One region of the Glutamicibacter sp. BW78 genome, then DNA from elsewhere that is predicted to be linked to it. Evidence: riboswitches for the same ligand, from Rfam matches in the RefSeq annotation. Region 1 holds a riboswitch; each other region holds the start of a gene.

Region 1 (7,263 bases):
TCATGCATGGGCGCCGGGAGCTGGTCGCGCCACCGCGAGCCAGAAGCGCCCTGGGATCCCTCGACTACGTCTATACGGCGGGTTCCCTGCCCGATGGAACCAGCGGCTTCAGGGCCTACCGTGCCGGCCAACCTGCAGGAGACCAGCTCGTGGCGGTTTGGAATGGGGCGGGTGACCTAGAGGGTCTGATTGTGGGGGACGAACTGGGCATCCGACGGACCGGAGCTTTGGGTGCCGTAGCCGCCGATGTCCTAGCACGTCCGGAGGCGGAAAGCGTTGCGGTCATCGGTAGCGGCCCCCATGCCTGGGCCCAGTTGTGGGCGCTCGCCGCGGTCCGGCACCTACGCCGGGTCAGGGTTCACAGCCGCACCACGGCCCATGCTGTGGATTTTGCCGAACGGGCGGCGAGGGAGCTGGGCCTCAACGCCGTTGCCGTCACCGACTCGGCGGATGCCGTCAGCAATGCCGACATCATCGTCCTGGCCACGCGTTCTCCCACACCGGTGATCGACCTAGCCGATGTGGGCCCGGGGACCCACGTGACGACCCTCGGCCCGAAGTCGTACGCCCACCATGAAACACCGTTGGCTTTGCTGGATGCAGCAACCGTGGTCACCTGCGATTCCCCGGCCCAGGCGGCGGCATACCCTGACCCCTTCTTCACGGACCCGGATTCCTTGGTCTGCCTGGGTGGGGTGTTGCTGGGAGAGGTCCCCGGTCGCCGCAGCGCCGAGGACATCACCATGCATTGTTCGGTCGGCCTAGCCGGCTCGGAGATCCTATTGGCGAGCCGGCTGTTGGCCGCCTCTAGGAGTTGACCCGCAGCGTGGTGGTCACCGGTGTCGGGTTCGTGAAGATGTCCAACACCGGGCAGTGGGCATCGACTGCCGCCTGGAGTTCGGCATAACGTTCCTCGGCGTCAGGGCCCGAGACCTCTACGGTCAACCGGACATCGCCGAATCCCGGGCGAACCTGTTCCTCGATCCCGAACAAGCCGCGCACATCGAGGTCGGCATCCGCGGAGATATCCAGCGAGTCGATGCTGATGCCCAGTTGGTGGGCGTACAGCCGGTAAACCACCACCTGGCAGGAGATGAGCGCCCCGAGAGCGTATTCCACCGGGCTGGCAGCGACGTCGTCCCCGGCCAAAGCAGCCGGTTCGTCGACGGTGAATTCGTGGCGTCCGGCGCGGATGGTCGAACCGACCGATCCCACCGGGTCGGCGGTGGCACGGAACTGCAGCGATGCGCTGGCGGTATTCTGGCCGATCCGTTCTGCCCAGGCGGATCCCGCGGAATCGAGGCGTTCGGCGCGGTTGGAAATGCTGGTTTCTGCAAGGGTCTGGGTCATGGCGTTCCTTCGCTGTCATGGCGAGCGTAGCGCTGCGCCATACTTACGCCTCCCGGTCGGGACGGCGTCGAATCGTCACCTGGGGCACCCCACTATGGCGAAGGGGGTTGCCGTCCAACCGGCCAGGGCCTCAGGTTGGATCTCTTGATTCTTGGGTTCGATTCTGCTGGCGGGAGAGTAGATCGGGCAAACCCGTCGCGTCATCCGGGGACATACGCCGGCCCGTCCGCATGTGGCGGGACCGCCATCCCTGCAGCGTGATTCCCGTCGCCACGCGGTATCCCGGCGGCTACCGTGGGGCTATGAGCGGATATCGGCGCCCAGACTTCACCCGGGAGATCCATCGCGATGGACAGGGCACCCCGATCGCCTACGGCCATCGGTGGGAAGGAACGTCTCCGCCTTCACGCGCCTACTCCACGGTGGGTCATCGGCATCGTTTCATCCCCTTGCACGAGGTGGCTGATGCCCTGATCGACTGGCTGCTGGGTGCTTTCGACGTCGTCGTCGAACGGGAACCGGAAGTTGCCTCCGATCTGCTGTTCCCTTCGGAAGACGTCGTCCGTGCGGTCCGGGTCGTCCCGTCCATCCTGTTCGCGGCCCCGGTGACCTTCGTCTTCACCGGGTTCCCGGGGATCTTCCTGCACGCGGGTGCCCTCTACGACGCCCACTATCCGGTATGCGGTTGCGACGCCTGTGATGACGACGTTCCGGAACTTCTGGAAAACCTTGAATCCGTGGTGCGAGCCGTCATCTCCGGCGGCTTTTTTGAACGAATTAGTCCCACCGACGACCAATCGGTCGATTATCGGCTGCCCGAGCCGGGCCGGTGGGAAGAAGCCGGGTGCATCCAGGCCGAGGACGTGCCCGAGGGAAGGATGGAGACTGCAGAAGCCATGCTCCCTTCCGATGGGCACTGGCTGCCGTGGCCTGAAGCGATGCGCGACGCGGCTGGTGCGGCAGGGGGCTGACAAACCGTGTGCCCGTGGCGCAATATTGGGTCATGCCTCATGCGCCCAGAGATTTTGAATACTCCGTCGGTGGCGGTTCCGTCGTCATCTTCCATCAGGGCCGGCGAGCGTCGACGCTCCGCGGGACGGCAGCCTCGCGCTTCCTTCGTGACGTCGAAACACAAGAACCACAAGCGCTGATGGCGCGAGTCACCGGCAACTATAAGCACGGAAACGAACGCGTTGCGCAGAGTCATCCACGGAATCGGGCCTAGCATCGCCTCCGATTCGGTGTCCAATCCTGGTCGATGACTCATGCCCAGACCCGGCGCTGAGATGGCGATTCCGCTCCTCGATGAGCTTCTGCAGATAGCGGGCCAGGACCAACTTCTCGACCAGACGACCGAGCGGGCCGAAGGGCGCCGACCGGGGCGCCGAAATGCCACGCCCGCCGCGTCACGTCCCCGCCTCTGGAAAGGTCAAGGGCGACACGGTAGGGTCCATGCATGCGGTTCACTTCCATGCAGCGCCTCCTCATAGCCGCCTACTGCGCCATGATGCTCGTGGGCCTGCTTCTCCTGATCCTCGGGCTCTTCGGAGAATCCTGGTGGCTGCCCGTGATCGGAGCGCTCATCGCCGCAGGATCCGGATTCACGCTCTCCATCTGGTTGCGGGAGTTTCGACGTCAAGACACCCTGAAGAGCCGCGCCTGAGGGTTGTTTCACGGGAGGCGCTGAATCCGTAGTCTGTAGGCGTGAACAGAACAGCGACGCCCTTCCTCGTTATCGGTGGCCTTGGCATTGTGCTCGGCGGTCTTTTCTCCGCCATCAGTGCCGCCTCCCCTTCCTATTTGGCCGCCTGGGCGGTCGCCTATTTGGTGTTGGTGGTCGGTGTCGCGCAAGTGGTGCTGGGCCTGGGCCAGGACCGGCTGGCCGTAAAGACCCCTTCGGAGGGCATCGTTTCGGCCGAGGTCTTGACCTACAACCTCGCCAATATCGCCGTGCTGGGCGGCTCGATGTTTTCACTGACGTTGCTGACGTGGACTGGTGCAGGACTGATCGTCGTCGCCATGGGCCTGTTCATCTGGGCGGCCCGCGGTGCTGCCTCGGAACAGCGGTGGTGGCTTTATGGATACCGGGCGATGATCGTGGTCATTCTGGTGTCGGCCCCGATCGGCATCATTCTGGCGAATTCACGAATGGGCTGAAGGCAGCCGGCAGTGGCCGCGCCGGCAGTGGCCGGCGCGGCCACTGCTACTACTGCGTGACTGCCCGGCCCAGCGGGGCCGGGTCGACGACGTCGTGGGCTTCGAAGTAATCCAAGGCAGCGACCAGGTCGCTTTGGCCCGAGTCGGTCGCGTTTGCCCCCTCGGCCAACGTCGTGAAGTTGTCACCACCGGCAGCAAGGAACGAGTTCATGGCCACCTTGAACACGTCATCGTCAGCAATTGCCTCGCCTTCGAAAGTCATCGAGGTGATATGTGAGCCGCGGGCCGCGTCCTGCGTGTAGGTGTATGCCAGGCCTTCGGAAATCCCCAGATGCAACTTGGGGCGGCTGGAGCCGTCGGGCTGCCACTGTTCTTCCAGCACCGATTTCAGCTGCGCCCCGGTGAGGTCCTCGGTCCACAAGGTGTTACCGAAAGGTTGGACGTTGGCCACGTCCTTATACGTGACGGTCCCGTCCGTGCCATACAGCAGGTCTGCCCGCAGGCCTCCCGGGTTCATCAGGGCGATCTGTGCCGGTTCTCCGCCGAAATCCTCATTGGAGGTCGCCCACAGCTGCATATCTGCCACGAGATTGCCCATCGAGGATTCGACGCCGCGGTCGGCGCCGGGCTCGGCCCCACCGCGCAGAATGTCGCCACTGATCTGGCCCACCTGTTCCGCGCCGACGATCTCGGCTTGCTCGGCGGCCTTCTTCACGACCTGCGCCACTCGACGATCCGCCGGGAAGGCAGGAACGGTCTCGCCGGCGTCGTTCGTTTTCATCAGTTCCATCAGCGAACCAGAGAGGGCGACAGGCTTCTTGGAACGACGGTCCACGGTGATCTTCACCCGGTCCAGCGTGGTGCCGTATTCATGGGCCTGCACGACGGGGCGCTTCATCGAGGAGGACCAACCCTTGACCGGTAAGGAGCAGGCATATTCCTGGTGGGTGTGGCCGGAGAAGATGGCGTCGACGTCAGCCGATGCCCCGCGGATCAACTCGCCATAGGCGGTGTCTTCGTTGGCGATCGCCGAGCAGTCGGTGCTTGCGGAGCCCTCATGAGCCAGCAGAACGATCACATCCGCCTCGCCGTTGGACTTCTTGCCGTCGGAGAGCTGCTCCGATACCCGGTTGACGGCCTCAAGCTGGTTGCCGAAGTCGAGCCCGGCGACTCCGGAGGGGGTGACCAAGGATTTGGTCTGTTCGGTCACGACGCCGATGAATCCGACCGTGACACCCTGGACCTTGCGCAACGCATATTCCTTCAACGCCGGCTTCTGGGTTCCCTCGTAGTAGACGTTGGCCCCCAACGCGTAGTCGGCCCCGGCATTCTTGTTGTGCTTACCGTAGCGCGGGATGACCCGATTCTTCAGGTCGTCGATCCCGCGATCGAATTCGTGGTTTCCCACGGAGGAAACATCCAGCCCCGCGGTGCGCAGTGCATCGATCGTCGGGGTGTCGTCCTGGGAAAATGAGGTGAAGGTCGAGGCGCCGATATTATCGCCCGCGGAAACGAACAGGGTGTTGTTCTTTTTCTTCCCGGATAATTCGTTGACAGCCCCAGCCAAGACCGCCGCACCGGCAGACGTACCGCCCGCCTCGATCCGACCGTGGAAGTCATTGATGCCCAGCAGCTGGATGGTGCTCGTTCCCGGCTGGTGGTGACCCTGTCCATGGCCCCCACCATGATGACCGCCATGACCGCCATGACCGTTGCCGTGGCCTCCGCCATGGTGGCCCCCGGGGCCGCCACCGTGATGGCTTCCGTGGCTGCCTCCCAAGGGGATGGCTGCCTGGGCCGGGGCCACCAGTGCGGTGGCCGCCAGGGCGAGGCCGGCGATCACCGCGCCGGCCGCTCGGAGTGTTTGCTGATGTGGGTTCATGACTGGACTCCCGGATGCGAGGTGTGATGCATCGCACATTTCCGGTACGACACTCGGGTGATCCTACCGAGGGCCGTCGTGGAGTCAATGGCAGAATGTGTTTCATGGCACAATTTTGCAGTTGTGCAATGTTTGCAGTCGTGCATAAACTGTATCCATGCAAGAAGTCCCCTTAACGCAACGAGAGCGCAATCGCCTCGACACGTGGAACGCGATCCATGATGCAGCGGCGGCCATGGCGCTCGAAGACGGCCCCGTCTCCGTGACGATCGAGGCCGTCGCCGCCCAGGCCGGAGTTTCCAAGCGAACCTTCTTCAACTATTTCCCGACCAAGGAGGATGCCATCCTCGGCACCCGGGACCCGTCGGTTTCCGAGGAGCTGCTCGAGCAGTTCCGCACCAGTGATGCGGATCTATTGACCCGGATCGTGAGGATCCTGACCGGTGTGATGTCCACCAGCCTGGGCCGGGGCCACGCCTACCAGACCCGTCGCGACATCATTGCCCGCTACCCCGAACTCAAGGGGCGGATGATGCAACATATCAACGCCGCAGAGCAGCTGGTCGAAGAAATTCTGCAGGAACGCATCGATAGCGATGCGGCCGAGGAAACACTGAACTTGCTACCCGATGGCCAAGACTCCGCCAGGGCGCTCCTGATGCTCGCGGGAACCATCACCCGATACGCCTACCGTTCCGATCCACAAGGGACCGTCGCCGATATCGAGCTCCATATCGATTCAACCGTCAAGATTTTCCGAGAGGTAATGCAATCCACCCATGACAACGCTTAAAACCACCAAAGCCAAACCGGTGATCGGCAGCAAAAACCACATCATGCTGCTCTTCGCCGCCCTGATGATCACGATGCTCATGGCGTCGCTGAATCAGACCGTGCTCTCCGCCGCCTTGCCCACCATGGTGGGTGAGCTCAACGGCGTCGAGCACATGGCGTGGATCATTACGGCGTTCATCCTGGCCTCCACCATCATGATGCCGGTCTACGGCAAGCTCGGCGACTTGTTCGGGCGCAAACCCCTGCTGATCGTCGCCATCCTGATTTTCATGAGCGGCTCCATTCTTGGTGCCCTTTCCGGCACGATGAACGGCGTCATCATCGCCCGAGTCGTCCAGGGGCTCGGCGGCGGCGGCTTGATGATTCTTTCTCAGGCCACCATCGCCGACGTCATCCCTGCCCGCGAACGCGGCAAATACATGGGGATCATGGGCGGGGTCTTCGCACTGTCCTCCGTCGCTGGCCCGTTGCTGGGCGGTTGGCTGACCGAAGGGCCGGGCTGGCGCTGGGCCTTTTGGCTGAACCTGCCGTTGGGCGTCCTCGCGGTTCTGGCCACCATCTTCCTGCTGCACGTGCCCCGCACGCTCAATGACGTCCGCCCGAAGATCGACGTCGTCGGGATGATGATGATGGGCATCGCGACCACCACCCTGGTGCTCGCCTGCACCTGGGGCGGGAACACCTACGCCTGGGATTCCCGCGAAATTCTGGGTCTCTTCGGTGCCACCGTGCTCTTCGGTGTGGCCTTCGTCCTCGTTGAGCGCAAGGTCTCCGAACCAGTGATCCCGCTGATGCTGTTCAAGAACCGCAACTTCGTTCTCACGACGTTCGCCGCCCTGATGGTCGGCATCGCCATGTTCGGTGCCATCGGCTACATGCCGACTTACCTGCAAATGGTCACCGGGTTCGGCCCGACCGAAGCCGGTTTGCTGATGATCCCGATGATGGGTGCCCTGCTGGTGACCTCGGTCGTTGTTGGCCGGCAGGTCTCCGCCTCCGGGCGCTATAAGAAGGTCATGATGGCCGGAACGTTGCTCTTGGGCTTGGGTCTCGGACTGCTGTCGAGCATTCACGCCGAT
Region 2 (7,263 bases), on a different contig from region 1:
GCCGGTAGTCGGCAGCCCGGTGGCTGTCCTTGACCCGGTCCCCGGCGCCGAAGAGCTTCTGGCGCAGGGTCCCCGGCGCGTATTCGGTGGGGTAGGCACCCAGGGCCTGCAGTTCGGGGATGACGAACTCGACGACGTCCTCGAAGGTTCCCGGGGTGATGGCGTAGGCAATATTGAAGCCGTCCACGTCGGTGTCCTGGACCCACTCAACGAGCTTCGCGGCGACCTGGGCCCCGTCACCGACGGTGACCGGGCCGAAACCGCCGACGCCGATCCATTCGGCCAACTGGCGGATGGTCCACGGTTTGCCGTCATCCCCGGAGGCCTTCTTGAACGTCTCCACCGAGGACTGGATGGCATTGGACTTCACGTCCTCACCGATCACGTCGTCAAGGTCGTACTGTGACATGTCGATTCCGGTCCAGCCCGAGAGCAGGGCCAGCGACCCGTTGATGTCGGCGTAGGAGGCATAGTCGGCGTATTTGTTCTGCGCCTCCTCGTCCGTGGCAGCGGTGATGATCGTCTGCATCGTGTAGATCTTCACGTCGTAGCGGTCGCGGCCGGCGGCCTCGACGTTGTCCCGGATCCTCCGCACGGTGTCGGTGAGGATTTCTTTGGTGGGACTGTTCACGAAAACCGATTCGGCGTTCGCCCCCGCGAATTCCAGGCCGCGCGGCGAGGCGCCGGCCTGATAGATGACCGGGGTGCGCTGCACCGAGGGTTCGGTGATGGCGATGCCGGGGACCTTGAAGTACTTGCCCTCGTGGCCGATTTCGTGGACCTTCGACGGGTCGGTATAGACCCCCGTTTCACGGTCGCGGAGCACGGCGTCGTCCTCCCAGGAGCCCTCGAGCAGCTTATAGACGACTTCGAGGTACTCATCGGCGTGGTCGTAGCGTTCGTCGTGTTCCATCTGGTCCTCTTGGCCCATGTTCCTCGCCGCCGAGGGCAGGTAACCGGTCACGACGTTCCAGCCGACGCGGCCGTTGGTCAGGTGGTCCAGGGTCGCCAGTCGGCGGGCGAACGGGTAGGGGTGTTCGTAGGCGGTTCCGGCGGTGACCCCGAAGCCCAGGTTCTCGGTGACGGAAGCCATCGCGGAGACCAGCAGGAACGGGTCGTTGACCGGGACCTGGGCGCCGGCGGAGAGCGGAGTGGAGTTGGTGGATCCGTAGACGTCGTAGGTGCCCAAGACGTCCGCGATGAAGATCCCGTCGAACAGGCCCTTCTCCAGCGTCTTGGCCAGCTCGGTCCAGTAGCCCAGTTCCTTATAGCGCCACGCCTGGTCCTGCGGATGACGCCACAGTCCCGGCGATTGGTGGACCACGCAGTTCATGTCGAAGGCGTTCAGGCGGATCCGACGGCGTGCTGGTGTGGTGCTCATTTTTCTCCTTCAGGGGTCTTGAGGTCACCGACGGCGCCGAGTTTGCGCGGCGCCGCGGCGTTGACCTCGTAGTCGCCGACGATGCGGGACTTGTACATGGCGGGGTTGTGGGTCGCTACGGTGCGCGCATTTCGCCAGTGGCGGTCCAGGTTGCAGGCGGCGGAGGTCGCCGAGGCGCCGAGGCCGTCGAAGAGCTGGCTGGTCACCTCGAGCACCAGCGGTTGGATGGCCGACTGGGCGCGGTTGGCGGCCAGCTCGCAGACAGCGTATTGCTCGGCGGCACTCAGGCCCGGTTGGCCGATCACGGATTCGAGTTCGGCGACGGCGGCCAACAAGATGGCGTCGATGGCAAAGGCGGTCGACGAGATTTCTCCGACGACCTGCAGGATCTGCGGTTCGTGCCGGGAGGGCAGCCCGGTTCCCGTCGTAAAGGCGCGCTCACGCAGTTGGGTATGAGCACGGACGTCGGCGAGCACTGCCCGGGCAATACCCGCCTGCACGGCGAGCAGGACCAACTGGAAGATGGCAGATTCCGGATGAATATCCAGCACCTCAGGGTCCAATAAGGTATCCACCGGAACCCGCGCGAAGCCGGTGGAACCTGTTCCGGTGAGTTGTTGACCGAACCCGTCCCAATCGTCGTGGATGACCACCCCCGAATGCTGGGTGGACACCACCGCAATGTGGCGCCCTTCGATCGCCGGTGCCATGGCCGTCACGGCGACCCAGTCGGCGAAGATCGTCCCGGTGCAGTAGTACTTCTCCCCCGTGAGCAACCAGCCGGCCTCGGAATGTTCGACGGCGGTATTGAGTTGGCCCAGGTCGTTGCCGCCGCGCTCGGTGTAGGCGTTGCCGACGATCTGCCCGGCCACGAAGCGGGCGAACCAGCGGGTCTTGACTTCCTCGTCGTGAAGCAGCAGCACCGATTCGACGAAGCCGATATGGGCACGTAGCAATTGGGCAATCTGCGAGTCGGCCTCCCCCAATTCGATGAGCAGTCGGAAGGAATCCACCAGCGAGGCGCCGAAACCGCCGGCCTCGCGGGGCACCCGCAAGGCACCGAAGCGGGCCCGGTTGAGCCAGCCGACCTGCTCGAAGGGCAAGATCCGGCGGGCATCGCGTTCGGCTGCCCCGTCGGCAATGCTCGCGAAGACGGGGCGGAAGACCGCTGCGAGTTCGTCGTAGTGCCCGTCCGCGGGCACACCGGGGGTCAGTTTGATCAGGTGTCGCGGTGTCACGTCATCGATCGTCAGGGCTGCCACAAAACATCACTCCATCGGTTCCGGCGTGAGCACCTTCCTCCCGATGATTCGGGAAGGGGTTGCTGCGGCGTCATCGAGCCAGATCTCTCGGCCGCTCTGGATGGTTGTTACCTCCATTGGGCCACATTCGGAACCTTCAGCGCCACCGCAGGAAGGAACGTCGACCTGCAATGTGACGCGTTTACAGCCGGAAATCTGGGTTGCCGAGGACCTCAAAACATCGAATAATCCTGCCATTTTCAAGGTTTTCTGACATAAAAGTTCTATGACGACCCGGCATCTGAATCCTTGATGAAATATTACGCAACACGTTCCTGAAGTTGCTTCATCGCGTCACGGTGGCCTTAAGTGGAACGGTACCCATCCCGAGCGGCCGAGAGATCTGGCTCCGTGACGCCGCAGCAACCACGCCGAATACGTCCCCGCAACCCCGCGGAGTCCGTCACCGGCGAAGGTGCTTCCGCCAGGAACGATGGAGCTGATTTCATGAGCATTGCCCCGTACCCCGGACCGGCCACGACCACCGAATCCGAACGCCTAGACTTTTGGGCCGATGCCGCGGCACGTCTGGACTGGGCCGACCCCTGGCATACGGTCCACAGCACCACTCCCGTGGACCCGCTAGCCCGTCGGGGCCCCGAACTGCGCTGGTTTGAGGGCGGGAAACTCAATGCGGCGGTGAACTGCGCCGACCGCCATGTGGCCGCCGGCCGGGGCGAGAAGGTGGCCTTGCATTTCGAGGGCGAACCCGGGGACCGCCGCACCGTCACCTACGCCGAACTGACCGGGCTGGTCAGCCAGGCGGCCAACGCCCTGACATCCTTGGGCATCGGCGTCGGGGACCGCGTGGTCATCTACCTGCCGGTGCTGGTGGAAACCGTCGTCATCACCTTGGCCTGCGCCCGTATCGGTGCGGTGCATTCGCTGGTCTTCGGTGGCTTCTCCGCCGAGGCCCTACGTTTCCGAGTTGAAGACACCGGGGCGAAACTACTGGTCACCACGGACGGCCAGTTCCGTCGCGGAACCGCGGTGCCGGTGAAGGACAATGCCGATGCCGCGGTCGCCGGGGACAACGCGATCAAACACGTGCTTGTCATCCGCCGCACCGGCAGTGAGATCGCCTGGACCGAAGGCCGGGATCTGTGGTGGCACGAAACGGTGGAAACCCAGCCGCGCACCCACGCGGCCGAGGCCTTCGACGCCGAGACGCCACTGTTCATCATGTATACCTCCGGCACCACCGGGAAGCCCAAGGGCCTGGTGCACACCACCGGCGGCTACCTGACCCAGGCCTCCTGGAGCCATGAGTTCCTCTTCAGCCATCCGGACCCCGGCCAACGGGACCTGGACGTGCACTGGTGCACCGCCGATCTGGCCTGGGTCACCGCCCACACCTACGAGATCTACGGACCGCTGTCCAACGGTGTCACCCAGGTCATCTACGAGGGGGTGCCCAATACCCCACATCCGGGCCGGCACTTCGAGATCATCGAACGTTACTCCGTGACCAGTTACTACACGGCCCCCACGCTGGTGCGCTCGCTCATGGGATGGTTCCCGGACGGCATCCCCGCCGATCACGACCTCTCTTCCATCCGGATGGCCGGCACCGTTGGCGAGGCGGTCAATCCCGAGGCGTGGCGTTGGCTGCGCACCCAGGTCGGCCGCGATTCCCTGGTCCCCGGTGAGCCCAACACCGGCATCCCGATGGTCGACACGTGGTGGCAATCCGAAACCGGTGCCACGGTCCTCTCCCCCCGCACCACCGACAAGGACTTCAAGCCCGGCTGTGGCACGCGCGCCCTGCCCGGGATGACCACCGACATCGTGGACGACGCCGGCGCCCGGGTCACTGCCAACGTCCAGGGCAATATCGTGCTCACCGCCACCGGGCCGGGAATGGCCCGCACCGTCTGGGGCAACCCGGAACGCTACTTCACCAGCTATTGGCAGAAGTACGCCGCGCAGGGCTGGTTCCTCGCCGGTGACGGCGCGAAGTACGACGACGACGGCGACACGTGGATCCTGGGGCGCACCGATGATGCCGTGAATATTTCGGGTCACCTGCTTTCGACCATCGAGATCGAATCGGCGTTGGTCTCCCATCCGGGGGTCGTCGAGGCGGGGGTCTGCCCGACCGTCGATGCCACGACCGGCCATGCGGCAACGGCCTTCGTCGTGCCCCGCGACAGGGCGCTCCTCGGCGGCGTCACCAGTTCCGGGTCGACGCCCTCGCAACTGGCCGCCGCGGCCGCACTCCGCGCCCACGTGGCAACCCAGATCGGCCCGATCGCCAAACCGCGCGACGTCATCTTCGTGCCCGACGTGCCCAAGACGCGGTCGGGGAAGATCATGCGCCGGCTGCTGACCCAACTGTTCGAGGGAACCGCCTTGGGTGATACGACGAGCCTGCAGAACGAAGAGTGCCTGCCCGCCCTGAAACGGATGTGCTCGGCCCGCTGATCATTCGGTGTCCGACACCGACACCTTCCGTTGGTATCCGCGCTGGGTCAGATGGTCGCTGACGTCCTCTTCGGTCCAGCAATCAATGTTCTTGATTTCCGGCATATCGGTGGCCAGGAAGACCGGGTCCAGCCCCTGGGCCCGCTGGGCGTTGTAATGGCGCAGGAGCTTGAGCGCTGTGGGCGCCAGAATCGTGATCACCACCAGGTTGATCATGGCAATGAACACCATCGTGACCCCCGCCAGTGACCAGGCCAGGTCAACGGAGATGACGGCGCCGAGGAAGACGACGGCGGTGACGGCGAGCGCGAAGAGGGTCCGCACCCGCTTATTGCGGGTGATGAAGTTGACGTTGGCTTCCCCGTAGGAGAAGTTGCCCAGCACCGAGGTGAAGGCCAGCAGGAACATGATCACCGCCAGGGCGATCGCCGCCCACGCCCCGAGGTTGCCGACCAGGGACTCCTGCACCATCGCCAATCCTTCACCGCCCTGACCGAGGTCGGGGAAGGCGATGAGAACGATGAACGCGGTGATCGAGCAGATGAGCAACGTATCGAAGTAGACGCCCAGCGTCTGGGTCAACCCCTGTTTCACCGGGTGGCTGACCGAGGCGGTGGCCGCAACGTTGGGAACGGAGCCCATACCGGCTTCGTTGGAGAGCATGCCGCGCTGGACACCCTGGACGATGGCCACGCCGATGCCGCCACCGACGGCTGCCTTGACGTTGAAGGCCCCATCGACGATCTGGCCGATGACGCGAGGGAGTTCTTCGATGTTCATGAGCACGATCACGAGGCCGAAGCTGACGTAGATCAGTGCCATCAACGGCACGAGGTTCTGGGCGACGAAGGCGACGCGGCGCATCCCGCCCAAGACGATGACGGCGGTCATGGTCGCGAGCACCAGCCCGAGGCCCCAGGGAAGCCAGGTCACGGACTCGGGGTCCGTATAGGCGCCGACCGCACCACTGACGGCATCGACAATGGTGTTGGACTGCAGCGAGGTGAAGGCCAGCGCGAAGCAGAAGATAAACAGGGTTGCGAAGAAAACGCCGAAGCCACGGCTCCCCAGACCGCGATGAATGTAGAAGGCCGGCCCACCCTTATACGTGTCTTCACCGCGGGTCTTATAGAGCTGGGCCAGCGTGGACTCGATGAAGCTCGCGGAACTGGTGAACAGGGCCATGATCCACATCCACATCACGGCACCCGGCCCGCCGATGAACAAGGCGCCCGCAACGCCCGAGACGTTGCCGGTCCCGACGCGGGCTGCCGCCGAGACGATGAAAGCCTGGAACGCCGACAGCGATTTCGTGTTCCTGTCCTCGTCGCGCTGCGCCTTTTCCGTGATCGATTTGAACATGGCCGGCAGCATGCGGAACTGAACGGCCTTGGTTCGAAAGGTGAAGTAGATGGCCAAGACGACGACGACGGGCATGCCGATGAAGGTCCATAGCCAACCTTCGGAGGTACCGAGCCAGTCATTCAGGTTCGCGAGAGTCATTGAAAAACCGTATCAGAACCTGTGGCGCACATCACTGACTTAGTGGACGGGGGCCGAATCCCGTCTCGCCGTCGTGCGCTCGAGCTGGCAGGTATCGGTGAGCACGATCTCCCCGTTCTCCAACCGAGGATGGCTACAGTCTTGCAGGACGCTCATGACCAGGCGGATGAGGGTTCCGTGAGCGACGACCACCAGATCGGTGTCCGGGTACTCCCGGGCCAGACTGACCAACGCGGCCAGGCCCCGTTCGACGACCTCGGCTTCGGGCTCGGCGCTGAGCAATAGTTCGTCGATCTGGGGGCGCGGCATCCCGACCACTGCCCGGCCTTCCCCGTTGCCGTAGTGGCGTTCCTGGAGCCCCACGACAGGCTCCACCGCCTCCAGGCCCAGCTGGGCGCCGATCAGTGCGGCAGTTTCCACCGCACGGCCCAGCGGGGAGGAGACCAGGGCGCCCCAGCCGCCGTCGTGTTCTGTCAGCCGTTTTCCGGCGGCCCGGGCCTGGGCCCTGCCGGTCTCATTCAGGGGGATGTCGGTCTGCCCCTGAAGACGGCCCTCGGCGTTCCATGCGGTTTCCCCGTGGCGCACCAGCGCAATGCGTGTTCCCATACACCCATCCTATCCGGGGGTCCTGAGGCGCAGTTTATTCGGACTACA
Region 3 (7,263 bases), on a different contig from region 1:
CGCGGTATCCCCGCCGGGGTAGGTCACCTCGAGGATGAGTTTGGGCGGCAGGATCCCCGGCAGTTCCACCGAATCGTCGGCAGCGTTGATGGCCAGCCGGCGGCCCAGACGCGGGTAGACCGAAGCCATGAAGTCATCGACGTCAGCTGCGGGAACGACGACGGTTTCGGGCTGGTGCAGCAGGGCCACCTCGGCAGGATCGAGCCTGCGGGCGGTGGGCGCCAGGACGATCAGCTCGGCGTCCTCACGGGCCGCGTAGACACCGTGATTGCCGATGGCCCCCACGGGCGTCTCGGGGGAGAGCTCCAATTCCTCCCCGTCGAGACTGAGCAGGGGAGTCAGGCCCAAGGCCCCGTCGTCGTCCTCCGGGTGTCCCGCAGTGAGCGATACGGAAGCAGTTTCAGCCAGCCGGATGGTGGTGGCCGAGCGCGGCCCAATGAGCCGAATCCCGAGGGCTTCGGTTTCGTGCAGCAGCGACCAGAGCAGCGGGGAGGCGAACTCGTCCAGGTAGAGCCAGTCGTTGTCCTCACCAAAATACAGTTGCCCATTGGCACGGTAGAGCGGGACGAACTGGCAGAACCAGCGGTGCTGTTCCTCATCCAGGTTCAGCCCGTAGGTTTTGAAGCTGATGGTATTCCAGCGCAGGTTCCCACGGACCCAGCGGCCGTTGCCCGAACGGACCATGGGGCGCACGCCCAGACGCCACCGGTGCCCCGAACTGTTCTGGTGCCCGACGCCGGAACCGGGGGCCCACTGCCGGTGGGCGACCTGGGTGGTGTCCTGGAGTTCGAACTGCAGGGCCAAGGGCTGCAGATGGTTGCGTTCGGACCCACCCCGGGCGCGGGCCCCGGCACGGGCCGGTGTGGAGCCACCACGGCCGCCGGCGCCGATCAACGAATTCAGGGTGTCCTGCCAGGCGGGGACCTTCGCCGGGGCTGCGGTGTTCTCGAAGAACACGCGTTGGGCCCGCAGATGCAAGGTATTCGAGTAGATCAGCAGTGCGGCAGCATGTTTGCAATGGGTTCCGACCGGGCAGCTGCACCAGGTGTCACCGACCGTCCAGACACCCTTGCGGTCCACGAGCGTCACCGTGGTGTTGTACGGCTCGTCTTCGGTCCCGACCACCCGGGCGGTCAGCTGAGGGTCACCGGCGGTGAACTCCAGTCCCAGAACGTGCTCCGCGTTGGCGTACCCCTTCCCCCGGGTGAACGCCGCACCACCGACCACGCGGAGGATTTCGCGGGCGTCGACGAGGGGAAAATCGGATTCTGCCATCCTCCTATCGTTTCACGTCTGGGCCCCTGCCGACGAACCAGGATGCCCGGTCGCCGGCTGTCGCCGTAGGGTGTGCTCATGAACTCCTCCCCGGCGATGCAGACACCGCCCCGTGAGCTGGAGATCGACACGGTCGCCCAGTTCGATGCCCGCACGAAAATCGGCCGGGCCCCGATGTCCGGATGGCACTGCCAATCATTGGATCTACGGGATCGTGGACGGGCGTTGGAGCGTGCCGACGTCTCCGGGGCCGTCTTCCTCGGTTGCGACCTGCCGCCCGGCTCCATCCCCGCTCTGCGCGGCCGGGGCGCACTGATCTTCCCCGACCTGCCGGAACTGCCGTTCGATCCCTACCGTGGCGGGCTCTATCGGGCGCAGGACCTCTATGCCGGGCTCGGGGAGAACGCCTACGAGGACACCCCCGACGCACGCATCTACGCCTGGAGCAGGTCCCGGGGCGCCGGACGGGGCGGCCTGAACATGGCCCTGGCCACCACATTGCACGACCATGCCATCGGTACGGCCCTGGAACTGCTGCTGAGACCCGAGCACGACGGCGATGCAGCGGGGCTGATTCCAGGTCGCGGGGTGGTCGGGGTGATGGGTGGACACGCTGCCGAACGCGGTACTCAGGCGTTCAGCGACGCAGCCTCTCTGGGGCGCAGCCTCGCCCGGGCAGGGTTCACCGTCGCCACCGGGGGCGGCCCCGGAGCCATGGAAGCAGCCAACCTGGGCGCCTACCTCTGCGCGGAGGAGGAGGGCGTCCTGGAGGAAGCCATCGAGCGGCTCGCCGTCGCGCCGTCGTTCCGTCCCTCGATCTCGCAGTGGGCGCGGGCCGCGCTCGCCGTCATCGAAGAGTATCCGGGCGGAACACCGACCGTGGGGATTCCGACCTGGTTCTACGGGCATGAACCGCCCAACCTGTTCGCCACCCATATCGCGAAGTTCTTTGCCAACTCCATTCGTGAAGATGTGCTGCTCAAGGCCTGCACGGGAGGGCTGGTCGTCCTGCCCGGGTCCGCAGGAACCGTGCAGGAGATCTTCCAGGATGCCTGCGAGAACTACTACGGCACCGCCAGAACCCAAACCCCGATGATCCTGGTGGGCCGCCATCATTGGACCCGGGAGCTCCCTGCCTGGCAGCTGTTGGAATCGTTGGCCGCCGGACGGGAGATGGCAGCAGCCATTCATTTGGTCGAATCCCCCGAGTTGGCGGTGGGCATCCTCACCGGAGACTGAACCGCTGGCCGAATGCGGTCCAGGACCGTCGAACCCCTTCGCGCAGCGCCCGGCGACATCCAGAGGATCTGCAGCTGCGCTGGGTAGGCTGGGCCTATGGACTCGAACCCCTATCTGGTGACCCGGCAACGCCTGGTCCAGGCGCCTCCCGGCGCCATCTTCGAACTACTCGCCGACCCGTCGAAGCATCCGCTCATCGACGGTTCCGGCACGGTGAAAAATTCTCGCCAGGACGAACCCCAACGCCTGTCCCTGGGCGCCGAGTTCGGGATGGATATGCGGTTGGGTGTGGGGTACCGGATCCAGAACACGGTGGTGGAGTTCGAGGAGAACCGGCTGATCGCCTGGCGGCACTTCAACGGCCATCGCTGGCGTTATGAACTGATCCCCGCTCCACGGGGGACGCTGGTCCGTGAAACCTGGGACGCCTCACGGCTGAAACGGCAATGGCCGCTGAAGGTCATGGGGTTCACCCGGAGCACCCCAGCCAATATTGAGCGCACCCTGGACCGGTTGGCCGACTACTTCGACCCCAATACGCCGCGCCCCACGGAGCCGTCACCACCACGATCCTCGAAGCGTCAACCCCAGCCCAAAACCCTGACCCCTGCCCAGCAGGAGAAGGAAGCGGCCAAGAAGCAGGCTCGTGCGGCGAAGGCAGTCCAGCAGGACGAGGAAGCCATTGCGGCCCAAGCAGCCAAGGCAGAACGATTGGCGCTGGCCCAGGAAGCGAGCACGGCTCGTCGTGCGGCCAGGGCCGAACGCAGCGCCCGGGCCAAGGAGGCCCGCACCCTGAAGGAAGCCGAGAAAATCGAGCAGGCAGCGCTCGCCGAACGCGCCCGGGCCGAGAAGGTCGCAGAAAGCGAGCGGGCGCAGGCACTCAAGGCCGAACAGGCGGCGCAGGAGGAAAAGGCCAAGGCGGAGAAAGCTGCCGAAATCGAGCGGGCCCAGGCAGAAAAGCTTGCCGAGGCCGAACGGGTCAAAGCGGAGAAGCTGGCTCAGGAAGAGCGCGAACGCCGGGCGAAGGTTGCCCGCGCCGAGCAGGCCCAGACGGCCAAGGCGAGCAAGCAGGAACCGCAGGTTCCCGTCGAGCCCTTGCCGCCGATCGGCGCGACGGCCCGGCCCTTGAAGAAGGCGCCGACCCGTCCCGCCCGCGAGGTGATTGCCGCAGCGAAGGCAGGTCGACGTGACACGCCAGCCCCCGAGCCGGAGCCCGAAGCCATCGTGCCGGAACCGACTCCACCGGCGGTGCAAGAGCGCCGACCGATGGCAGCAGCCCGACGGATGCGCCGCGCCAGCTGACATGATCTGCGGACCGTCGACGTGGACGGGCCCGGAACCTATCCGATATTGCCGCCGAAGAGCAGGCCCAGAGCATAGGTGACCCCTGCCGCTCCGAGGCCGATCGCCAATTGTCTGAACCCGCGTTTGGCTGGTGAGGCGCCGGAGAGCAGCCCGACGACACCGCCGGTCAGCATCAGAGCCACCCCCACCAGGACCAAGGCCAAGAGCAGGGCCGGTAGCCCGCCCATGCCGAAGAGGTAGGGCAGGATCGGGATCAAGGCACCGGAGGCGAAGAAGCAAAAGCTGGAGGCGGCAGCACCGATAGCCGATCCGAGGGCTTCGTGTTCGTCACCGGCGGTCTCGGGTACCTCGGGCTGCAGCGATAAGGACGGGTCGCAATCGCAGCTGAAAGTTCCCAGCCGTTCGGCGGCCCGGTGCTCGGCGGCTTCCCGGCTCATCCCGCGGGCCCGATAGACCAGAACCAATTCGTTGGCCTGCAGGTCCAGATCCGGGGCGGCGATGAGTGTGACCTGGGTTGGCTGGGAAGCGGTGAGTAGTTCGCGCTGTGACCGGACGGAGACGTATTCGCCAGCGGCCATCGACAGGGCGCCGGCGAGCAGGCCGGCAACACCGGCAAAGAGGACGAGGGCGCTGGACACCCCGGCAGCGCCGATGCCCATCACCAGGGCCAGGTTGGAGACCAGCCCGTCGTTGGCACCGAAGACGGCTGCCCGAAAGTTTCCCGAAAGTCGGTTGCGGCCGCGGACCGCAAGACCACGGACGACTTCCTCATGCACCAGCTCATCGGCGGCCATCTGGGCGGTGGCGTCGGCATCATTGTCGTAGGGGGAGGACCCTTCGGCTCGTTGGGCCAGCGCCAGCACGAAGACCGAACCAAAGTTTCGGGCCATGAAACGCAACATGACGCGGCTGAAGGAGGGCCGTGCCGTCTTCCGGGCGTGTTCGCCCAAAAGGGTGGCCCAATGTTCCTCGTGGCGGGCTTCGGCACGGGCCAGGCCCAAGAGGATTTGGCGTTCCTCGCCGTCACGGCGTTTGGCCAGGGTCAGATAGATGGAGCCTTCAACACGTTCATCGGCCAAGTATTTGCGCCAGCGCCTGATCTCGGCGGGCGTGGGCTCCCGACGCGGGGACTGCGCACGGAGCGGGTCGGCGTCGGGGGAGGGGGCATCCGGTGCCATCGGGGGTCCTTTAATCGGGTCGTTGTCCCCGCACGGGGGCGGGGGTGCCGGTCAAAGGTTGGTGGGGTACAACAAACCTCGGACCGCCATCAGCGGGCCGAAGGTCTCGTTCGCCCGGCGTCGAAGCCGGGTGGATTGCCGGACCGCCTGGTCGGCGATCAGTATGTCGACAGATCCTCTTCCGCCCGTGCCGGATCAGTGATCCGGCTCGGGCGGGGTGTGGAACTACTCCCCTTCAGCCGACCAGCATACCCGAGGGAGCCTCGGCGTGGTCGCGAACGGGCAGACGCTCAAGGAAGAATACCTGAGCTTCTCCGTCGGGGCGGTGTGCCCGGGGGATGCGCACGGTCAGTGCGCAGGAATCGGATTCCCAGACCGGTCGACCGGCCGTGTTGGCCAGCGCATAGTCGAGATCCTGAGGGTGGGGCGCGATGAAGCGTTCCCATTGACCGTCTACGTTGAGGCAGACGGTGCCTAGCATCGAATCGAAAATTGGAAGGACGGAGACGCTTTGCGCCACGGATTTCCTCTCGTGCGTTCTTACCCAACACGTTGTCGTGCGGGCCGCTTCCTCATCCGAACCACCCACGAACCTGGGGTTGGTGCGCGGGTAGTCGGAGCTGTTGCCCGCGTCTCATGAAGCTTTTTTCCAGCCTAACGCGATTGCCGAGGCAACCCAAGCTGTGTTCTACGTCATCCCCACTGCATCCCAATGCTGGCACGGCTAGATTCGTTTCGACTCATGGGGCCAAAAAGGGGTTTCGGCAGGGGTTCGACCATCAAAGCGCCGTGCCGCCATGGCCTCTTTCCTCGCCCGGCCGGCCGGCCGGCCTGCCCTGACCGGGGACCCTGGGGGAGCAGCCGGTGCGGAGTTCCCCGGATTCGAACGCAAAACCCCGCCGTCGCGCCGGGAACGATGGGCGACGGCGGGGTTTTGTGGTCCTCTACTGGTCGGCGGAAACGCCTTCCATATCGACCCGTCCGGAGACGCGATCCGACCAGTGCTTCGTCACCTCGGTGCGGGTCGGCGCCGAGAGCAGGCTGAACAGGACATAGACCACGAGTGAGGCACCGAGACCGAAGTAGATCGGGTCGTTGGCGTAGACGCCGGCGAACTTTTCGGTGGAGAGGACTTCGAGGGTGATCATGGTCGTCAGGGTGACCAACGTGCCTGCCGCCATGGACAGGGCAGCACCGGTACCGTTGCCCCGCTTCCAGAGCAGACCGCCCAGGATCGACACCAGCAACCCGCCGACCAGGATGTCGTAGGCAATGGTCAGGGCGGCGACGACATCGTTGACGAGGATCGCCAGGATGATGGACACGGCGCCGAGCCCCAAGACCCAGTAGCGGTTGGCGGCGATGTCGTGTTCGGGGTTGCGGCCGGTGTTGACCTCGATCTTCTTGCCGAACCAGCCGGCGACAAAGGGGGTGACGTCGTTGCGGGCCACCGTGGCTGCGGCAATCAGCGCACCGGAAGCGGTGGACATCATGGCGGCGACGGCGGCGGCCAGGACGATGCCGCCGACGGCCACCGGCAGCAGGGTCATGGCGACCTCCGCGTAGACCACGTCCTTGCCCAAGGCCTCGATGTCGATGCCGGGCAGCGCGACGCGGGCCGACATGCCGATGATGGCTCCGGCGATGCCGTAGATGACGCAGTAGATGCCGGCGGTGGCGCCGCCCCAGCGGGCCACCTTCGGGGTGCGGGCGGTGAACACGCGCTGCCAGATGTCCTGCCCGATCAGCAGGCCCAGCGTGTAGACGACGAAGTAGGTGATGATGGTCTGCGCCCCGATGCCGCCCCAACTGAAGAAGGCCTCGCGGGCGCGTTCGGGGATGCCGGCCGAGATGCCGTTGAAGCCGCCGGCCGCCGACAGGGCGAAAGGCAGCATGAGGGCGAAGACGCCGATGGTCTTGATGACGAACTGGACCTGGTCGGCCAGGGTGATGGACCACATGCCGCCGATGGTGGAGTAGATCAAGACGATGGCCCCGCCAACGGCGATGGCGATCCAGCGCTCCCATTCGAAGAGGACGACGAAGATCGTCGCGTAGGCGCCGGTGGAGGTGGCGCAGAGCATCAAGGTATACGCCAGCATGACTACCGCCGAGGCGTTCGTGGCCTGCTTGGAGCCGTAGCGCAGCGTCAGCATCTGCGAGACGGTGAAAATCTTCAGTCGTTGCAGGCGCGGGGCGAAGAGCATGCTCAGTAGCAGCACCCCGATGCCGATGGCGATCACCAGCCACGCGCCGGAGAGCCCGA

Evidence for each region. Region 1 has a riboswitch for S-adenosylmethionine ahead of CIK75_RS13620 (OsmC family protein). Riboswitches for the same ligand answer to the same signal wherever they lie in the genome.
Region 2: another riboswitch for S-adenosylmethionine. It lies ahead of CIK75_RS09030 (acyl-CoA dehydrogenase family protein); the one in region 1 lies ahead of CIK75_RS13620 (OsmC family protein).
Region 3: another riboswitch for S-adenosylmethionine. It lies ahead of CIK75_RS03055 (hypothetical protein); the one in region 1 lies ahead of CIK75_RS13620 (OsmC family protein).

What each region holds. Positions count from the first base shown of each region.
Region 1 is NZ_NRGU01000039.1:165,595-172,857, reverse strand. It holds gene CIK75_RS13625 (ornithine cyclodeaminase family protein) at 1-818, shown strand, start outside; gene CIK75_RS13620 (OsmC family protein) at 808-1,350, opposite strand; SAM riboswitch class IV at 1,385-1,500, opposite strand; gene CIK75_RS13615 (DUF6226 family protein) at 1,653-2,321, shown strand; partial or broken gene CIK75_RS16585 (hypothetical protein) at 2,511-2,726, opposite strand; gene CIK75_RS13600 (DUF3040 domain-containing protein) at 2,807-3,013, shown strand; gene CIK75_RS13595 (hypothetical protein) at 3,055-3,507, shown strand; gene CIK75_RS13590 (bifunctional UDP-sugar hydrolase/5'-nucleotidase) at 3,557-5,389, opposite strand; gene CIK75_RS13585 (TetR/AcrR family transcriptional regulator) at 5,547-6,182, shown strand; gene CIK75_RS13580 (MDR family MFS transporter) at 6,169-7,263, shown strand, end outside.
Region 2 is NZ_NRGU01000032.1:75,759-83,021, reverse strand. It holds gene CIK75_RS09035 (LLM class flavin-dependent oxidoreductase) at 1-1,381, opposite strand, end outside; gene CIK75_RS09030 (acyl-CoA dehydrogenase family protein) at 1,378-2,643, opposite strand; SAM riboswitch class I at 2,652-2,750, opposite strand; SAM riboswitch class I at 3,001-3,122, shown strand; gene acs (acetate--CoA ligase) at 3,130-5,106, shown strand; gene CIK75_RS09020 (alanine/glycine:cation symporter family protein) at 5,107-6,609, opposite strand; gene CIK75_RS09015 (histidine phosphatase family protein) at 6,649-7,215, opposite strand.
Region 3 is NZ_NRGU01000020.1:12,919-20,181, reverse strand. It holds gene CIK75_RS03075 (DEAD/DEAH box helicase) at 1-1,275, opposite strand, end outside; gene CIK75_RS03070 (LOG family protein) at 1,354-2,514, shown strand; gene CIK75_RS03065 (SRPBCC family protein) at 2,611-3,816, shown strand; gene CIK75_RS03060 (VIT1/CCC1 transporter family protein) at 3,855-4,997, opposite strand; gene CIK75_RS03055 (hypothetical protein) at 5,233-5,517, opposite strand; SAM riboswitch class IV at 5,529-5,639, opposite strand; gene CIK75_RS03050 (sodium:solute symporter) at 5,942-7,263, opposite strand, start outside.